DNA from 3 places in the Arthrobacter sp. NPDC080031 genome. Region 1 is predicted to be linked to each of the others. Evidence: riboswitches for the same ligand, from Rfam matches in the RefSeq annotation. Region 1 holds a riboswitch; each other region holds the start of a gene.

Region 1 (2,196 bases):
AAAATCCCCCGGTTGAAGGGAATGCCGGAGCCCGTGGAAGTGATGGATCGGCCCGTTGCCCTTCCCCACTTCCAGTACCCCGGACTGGGTCAGCGCCTCCTGGAGCCACGGCTTGACCACACGCAGGGCGGACTCCCAATCGCCGGTCCGCGCCTTGGCCGTCGCCATCGCCGACGACAGGGAACATCCCGTGCCGTGGCTATTGCGGGTCTCCACCCGTTGGCCGGCGAATTCCACCACGTCCTGGCTCAGGACTCCCCCGGTGTTGACGAGGGCGTCGGGGCAGCCCGCTCCCTGCAGATGGCCGCCCTTCACCAGGACGGTGTTCCCACAGGCGGCAGCCAGGCGTTTGCCTTGCTCCAATGCCGATGCCCAGTCAGTGGCCTCAGGTTCGCCTAGCAGCATGGCCAGTTCAGGAAGGTTGGGGGTCACCAAGTCAGCCAGGGGCAGAAGTTCCCGCAGTGCGGCTTCAGCGGACTCCGCCAGGAGCCGGTCGCCGCTGGTGGCGATCATCACCGGGTCCAGCACGACGACGGCGGGGCGGGCGTCCCCGAGCCAGCGGCGGACTTCGTGGATGACCGCCGCATCCCCGAGCATGCCGATCTTGACGGCATCAACGGTGATGTCGTCGCTAATGGCGTCCAGCTGCTGGCGCAGGAACTCCACGGGTGGCACGTGGACGGCAGTGACTCCCTGGGTGTTTTGTACGGTGAGCGCCGTGATGACGGCCATGCCGTAGCCGCCGTTGGCCGCGATGCTCTTGAGGTCTGCCTGGATCCCGGCGCCACCTGAAGGATCCGAGCCCGCAATGCTCAGGACCCTGGGAATAGGGCGCTGGACGGCCTTGAGCGGGTAGACGGCTGATTGCGCCGTAACAGTCATGCGAGACATCCCTTCGCCGGTGCTAACCGGACAGGTTCAACGGGTCTGGTCTCAGCCGGCTTGGTGCGCGGCACCCCGTGTCAGTCCCCTAGCTTAACCCGGATCACGCCCCGCCCGCTGAAACCGCCCTTTGCAACTCCTGCAGCCGCTGCAGGGAGGTCCGGTCGATTGACCTGCAACGCAGAAGCCCCGGCGGTTTCCACTCGAGCGGGAACAGCCGGGGCTTCGGAGAGGGTATTGCGTTTAGAGTTCGGACTTGGGCACGCCGACTCCGAGGATGATCGGTTCCGCTGCCGCCGTCGGCTTGGCCGGAGCAGCGTCCGCCGCCTTTGCCTCGTGCGCGGCCCCACCGGAGGCGGCCGCGGCAACCTCGTGGTGCTCGACGTTGGTGGCGTTGGCGGCACCCTGGGCGCGGCTGGCACTACGGTTGCGGCGGCCTCGGCGTCCACGCGGACCCGCCTCCGGGGATTCTACGCTTGCAGCGGCTGCCGGGGCCGCTGCGGGCGCTTCCTTGGTTTCTGTCGCGGTCGCCGTGGTGTCCGGGGCTTCTCCGAGGCCAGCGAATGCCTGTGCCAACAGGTCCAGGCTCATGGCAGGCGCACCACTCGCTGGCTCCTCTTCGTGGTGGACGAAGGGCAACGCCACTTCCTCGCCGCCGAACCGCAGCACAGGCGTCGAACGTTCTTCGCCACCCGATGCAGCGGCAGGAGCCTGGACCGGGGCCGCAGGGGCCTGGACCGGGGTCGCTTCCGCTACGTGCCCGTCGGCGAGCAATTCCGCCGCATGGTGGAGCTCGTCGTCGTGCAAGTGGGCAGCGTGGGCGGCAGCCGCAATGGTGGCAAGGGCGGCGCGGGTGGCTGCCTGGCGATTCGGGTCAGTGGATTCCACGGAGTGGACCTGCACAGGAGGGGTCATCGGGAGCTCGGTGGTCCCCTGCCCCGTGCCCCTGCCGCGGCGGCGCTTGCGCTGTTCCGGCCGGACGGCCGGCTGTGACTCCGTACGCGGGTGGTGGTGTTCGGCGGCCACCACGTTGGCCCGACGGTGCTCCACCGGCTCGTCGTGCGTGACGATTCCGCGCCCTCCGCACGTTTCGCACTGCTCGCCGAAGACCTCAAGCAGGCCGGTGCCCATACGCTTGCGGGTCATCTGGACCAAACCGAGCGACGTCACTTCGGCGACCTGGTGCTTGGTGCGGTCCCGGCCGAGGCACTCGACCAACCGGCGCAACACGAGATCGCGGTTGGATTCCAGGACCATGTCGATGAAGTCGATCACGATGATTCCGCCGATGTCGCGCAAGCGCAGCTGGCGGAC
Region 2 (2,196 bases), on a different contig from region 1:
GCCATGATGGAGCCGCCGCGGGAAACAATGCCCGTCACGCGGTTGGCGGTGAGCGGCACATAGCGAAGCAACACGCCGGCGTGGATGGTCATGTAGTCCACGCCCTGTTCGCACTGTTCAATGACGGTGTCGCGGAAGATCTCCCAGTTGAGCTTGTTGGCTTCACCGTTGACCTTCTCGAGGGCCTGGTAAATGGGCACGGTGCCGATCGGCACAGGGGAGTTGCGGATGATCCATTCGCGGGTGGTGTGGATGTCGTCACCCGTGGACAGGTCCATCACGGTGTCCGCGCCCCATTGCGTGGCCCACTGCAGCTTGTCCACTTCTTCGGCGATGGAGCTGGTGACGGCGGAGTTGCCGATGTTGGCGTTGATCTTCACGAGGAAGGCCTTGCCAATGATCATCGGTTCGGATTCGGGGTGGTTGATGTTGTTGGGAATGATGGCCCGGCCGGCGGCCACTTCGCTGCGGACCAGTTCAACATCGCAGTTCTCGCGAAGTGCCACGAACTGCATTTCGGGCGTCACGATCCCCTGCTTGGCATAGTGCATCTGTGTCACGGTCTTGCCGTCGACGGCGCGGCGGGGCACCGGCTGTGCGCCCTTCCACTCAGCGGAGGCGGCGCCGCGGCGCACGGCCGACTTGCCGTCGTCGAGCAGGTTCCGTTCGCGGCCGCTGTATGCCTCGGTGTCGCCGCGGGCCTCGATCCACTCGCTGCGGAATGGCTCGAGGCCAACCACCGGATCACTTCCCGGCCCTGCGGTGCGGTACACCTGGAAAGGCGCGTTGGCCTGGCCGTTGGGGGATGGTTCCAGGGCGATTTCCGTGACGGGGACCCGGATTCCCGTCTTCGTGTCTTCCAGGAACGCGAGGGAATGCGACTTGAGGGATTGGGTCACCTCTTGCGCCGATCCGATTTGGGTAGGGCTCAGCTGTGTTTCTTTGGTGCTCAAAGGATTACTCACTTCCTTCGCCGGCATTACCCGGACAGGTTCAACGGTCGCAGGCTGCGTCAGCCCGATCTCAGCCCTTGCAAGGGCCCCCGTGTGGTCGTAGACGAAGCTACCACAGCTGTTGGTAACCGGGAGAGATGTGACCGAGGACGAATGTGACCGGGCCGGGATCGGCGTCGGCGTTTAAGGTGGAATCATGGCGGAAATCATCGAGTTCAGCGGCGCTGTCCTCACGGGACCGAAAGAAGAACGGCGCGGCCTCTGGTCGGTCGACGGACGGTTGACCTTTTTGCCGCCCGCTGCGGCGCCCGACGTCGTCCTGGACGGATGGGTGATGCCAGGCCTGGTGGATGCGCATTGCCATGTTGGCTTGGGCAAGGGCGGAGCGGTGGACGATGAGACCGCCCGGTTGCAGGCGGCGGCCGACCGGAACGCCGGCACGCTCTTGATCCGCGACGCCGGATCCGCAAGCGACACGCGCTGGCTGCAGCGCCGGACGGACATGCCCAGGATCATCCGCGCAGGCAGGCACATTGCCAGGCAACGCCGGTACATCCCCGGACTGGCCGAAGAAGTCGAGCCGGAGGACCTGGTGGAGGCGGTGCGCAAGCAGGCGCGGTCCGGAGACGGCTGGGTCAAGATCGTAGGGGACTGGATCGACCGTTCCGCCGGGGATCTCGGCCCGTCCTTTCCGGCCGCCATCGTCAAGGACGCGATCGCGGCAGCACATGCCGAGGGAGCCAGGGTGACCGCCCATTGTTTCGCTGAACGGACCATCGACGACATGCTCGACGCCGGCATCGACTGCATCGAGCATGCCACCGGCCTGTTGCCGCATCACATTCCCAGGCTCCTGGACCAAGGTGTGCCGATCGTCCCCACCCTCATCAACATTGCGACCTTTCCGGACATTGCGAAGCAGGCGGAAGCGAAGTTCCCGCGTTACGCCGCCCACATGACCAGGCTGTGGGAACGCAGGCATGAACGCGTCGGCGAGGCATTCGACGCCGGAGTTCGGGTGTATGCCGGAACCGACGCCGGAAGCGTCATCAAGCACGGCCGGATCGGCGAGGAAATCCTGGAGCTGCACCGTGCAGGCCTTCCGGCTGCCGCTGCCCTCGATGCCGCCTGCTGGTCCGCCCGCGAGTGGCTGGGTGCCGACGGCATCAGCGAAGGCGCCAGTGCCGACGTCGTGCTCTACCCAGAGGATCCCCGGGCGTCCCTTGAGGTGGTGCTGAATCCG
Region 3 (2,196 bases), on a different contig from region 1:
TTCGACGTTTCACTGACATTCGGGGCTAACCGCTGATGTGACACGAAAGTCAGGGTAACTCCAAAATCTTCCGGAGTCTCGCTAGGCCGCCGCTGCGTCCAAGGCAGCCAGGAGTGCCCGGGCCGCCGCCGTCGGATCCTCCGCCTCAGTGATGGCGCGGACCACCACGATGCGGCTCGCGCCGGCCCGCACGACCTCTTCCACGTTGCTGAGATCGATGCCGCCGATCGCAAACCAGGGGAGCACAACCCCGCCGACGGTCTCTTCGTCTGCCTGCTTCACCGCGTTGGCGGCGTACTTCACCAGATCGAGCCCGACGGCGGAACGTCCCGGCTTGGTGGGCGTGGCCCACACGGGCCCGACGCAGAAGTAGTCCAGGCCGCTGCGGCCCGGCGACGCCGCGATGGCTGCGTCAATCTGATCCGGCGTGTGCGTGGAGAGGCCGATGATGGTGCGGTCGTGGAGCAGCTTGCGGGCCGAGCGCAGCGGAATGTCCTTTTGGCCGATATGGAACACCGGTGCGCTGGAGAGGGACGCCACGTCCGCGCGGTCGTTGACTGCCCAGAGACGGCCATGACGGTGCGCAACGGATTGCAGTATCTCCAGGAGTTCCAGTTCCTCGGCCGCTTCAATCGTCTTGTCACGCAGTTGGATGATGTCCACGCCGCCCTCGAATGCGGCATCGACAAACTGCTCAAAATCACCCTGTTGCTTCCGGGCGTCGGTGCAGAGGTACAGGCGGGCGGTGGTGTGGACATCGTGCGGGGTCATGGAAACAGAGTAGTTCCTCTAAACTGGGCTGGTACCGCGGGAGCCGCGGCGGCAGTCACAATCGCCGCGCGGCTGAGAGGGCTTCAGCGCCGACCGCTTGACCTGATCCGGCTAGTACCGGCGTAGGGAAGGACTCCATGGACGAAGTAAACACCCAGCACGGACCCCTGCACGCGGACGTGGCGGTGATCGGGGGCGGTGTCATTGGCCTCGGCATCGCGTGGGAAGCCCGCCGGGTCGGCCGCTCGGTGGTCCTGATCGATCCCGCACCGGCGAGCGGCGCCACCTTCGCGGCGGCGGGCATGTTGGCGCCCGTCAGCGAACTGCATTACCAGGAAGAGGACCTCCTGGAGCTCATGCTCGAATCGTCGGCATTGTGGCCGGACTTCGAACGCAATGTGACCGGCTCACGCGGCGGACGCGGCACGGGTTACCGTACGACGCCAACCCTCGCCGTCGGTGCCGACGCTGCGGACCGCCGGGCGCTCGCCGACCTCCGGGATGTCCAGCTGGCCAACGGCCTGGTGGTGGAATCCGTGCCGCTGCGCGAAGCCCGGGAGCGTGAGCCGCTGTTGAGCCCGCAGATTTCCTGTGCCTTCGACATCCCAGGCGACCACCAAGTGGATCCGCGCCGGCTTTCGGCTGCGATTCTCGGCGCGCTTGCAGACCACCTGCCCGGCGATTCCAGCTGGATCGCAGGGGCCGAGGGCGGTTTTGCGGTCCGGGACACCGCGGCTGGCCTCTTGTGGGAGGGCGGGCGCGTCGTCGGGGTTGTGCTCGACTCAGGCATCGAAGTGCACGCCACCGAAACAGTGGTAGCCAACGGACTTGATACCGCGCGCTTGAACGGCCTGCCGGATGGATTGTCGCTCCCGCTGCGTCCGGTGTACGGCGACATTCTGCGGCTGCGCGTCCCGGAGCAGCTGCAACCCCTTGTCACCGCCACGGTCCGTGGGATCGTGCGCGGAGTGCCCGTGTACATCGTCCCCCGCGACGACGGGACCGTGGTGATCGGCGCGACTCAACGCGAAGACGGCTTGTCGGAGTCCGGGGGAACGGCCAACCCGGTCTCAGCTGGCGGCGTGTACCAATTGCTCCGCGACGCCCAGGTACTTGTCCCGGCCGTGGCCGAACTGGAACTCCTGGAAGCAACTGCCCGTGCGCGTCCGGGCACTCCGGACAATGCGCCGCTGCTGGGCCGGGTCGGCAGTGAGGGTGGCGGGGACACGGCCGTGCCCGGCCTCATCGTAGCCAGCGGCTTCTTCCGCCATGGCGTGCTCCTCACCCCGGCAGCGGCGAAAATCTGCGTCGGACTCATGGACGGCACCGTCGATCCCCGGTGGAACAAATTTCGCCCGGACCGCTTCTCCCGTCCGCTGGCAGCGGCACGGGCCTCCACAGCCGGCCCATCTGCCGGTACCTCAA

Evidence for each region. A riboswitch is a leader RNA that binds a small molecule or an ion and turns the genes downstream of it on or off. The one in region 1 is predicted to bind thiamine pyrophosphate.
Region 2: another riboswitch for thiamine pyrophosphate. It lies ahead of thiC (phosphomethylpyrimidine synthase ThiC); the one in region 1 lies ahead of thiD (bifunctional hydroxymethylpyrimidine kinase/phosphomethylpyrimidine kinase).
Region 3: another riboswitch for thiamine pyrophosphate. It lies ahead of thiO (glycine oxidase ThiO); the one in region 1 lies ahead of thiD (bifunctional hydroxymethylpyrimidine kinase/phosphomethylpyrimidine kinase).

Annotation. Positions count from the first base shown of each region.
Region 1 covers NZ_JBFBLA010000014.1:87,992-90,187, reverse strand. The annotation lists gene thiD (bifunctional hydroxymethylpyrimidine kinase/phosphomethylpyrimidine kinase) at 1-882, opposite strand, end outside; TPP riboswitch at 874-970, opposite strand; gene AB0323_RS13550 (Rne/Rng family ribonuclease) at 1,126-2,196, opposite strand, start outside.
Region 2 covers NZ_JBFBLA010000001.1:217,782-219,977, reverse strand. The annotation lists gene thiC (phosphomethylpyrimidine synthase ThiC) at 1-953, opposite strand, end outside; TPP riboswitch at 949-1,056, opposite strand; gene AB0323_RS01010 (amidohydrolase family protein) at 1,150-2,196, shown strand, end outside.
Region 3 covers NZ_JBFBLA010000006.1:189,522-191,717, reverse strand. The annotation lists gene AB0323_RS07265 (RNB domain-containing ribonuclease) at 1-44, opposite strand, end outside; gene thiE (thiamine phosphate synthase) at 82-771, opposite strand; TPP riboswitch at 798-917, shown strand; gene thiO (glycine oxidase ThiO) at 909-2,196, shown strand, end outside.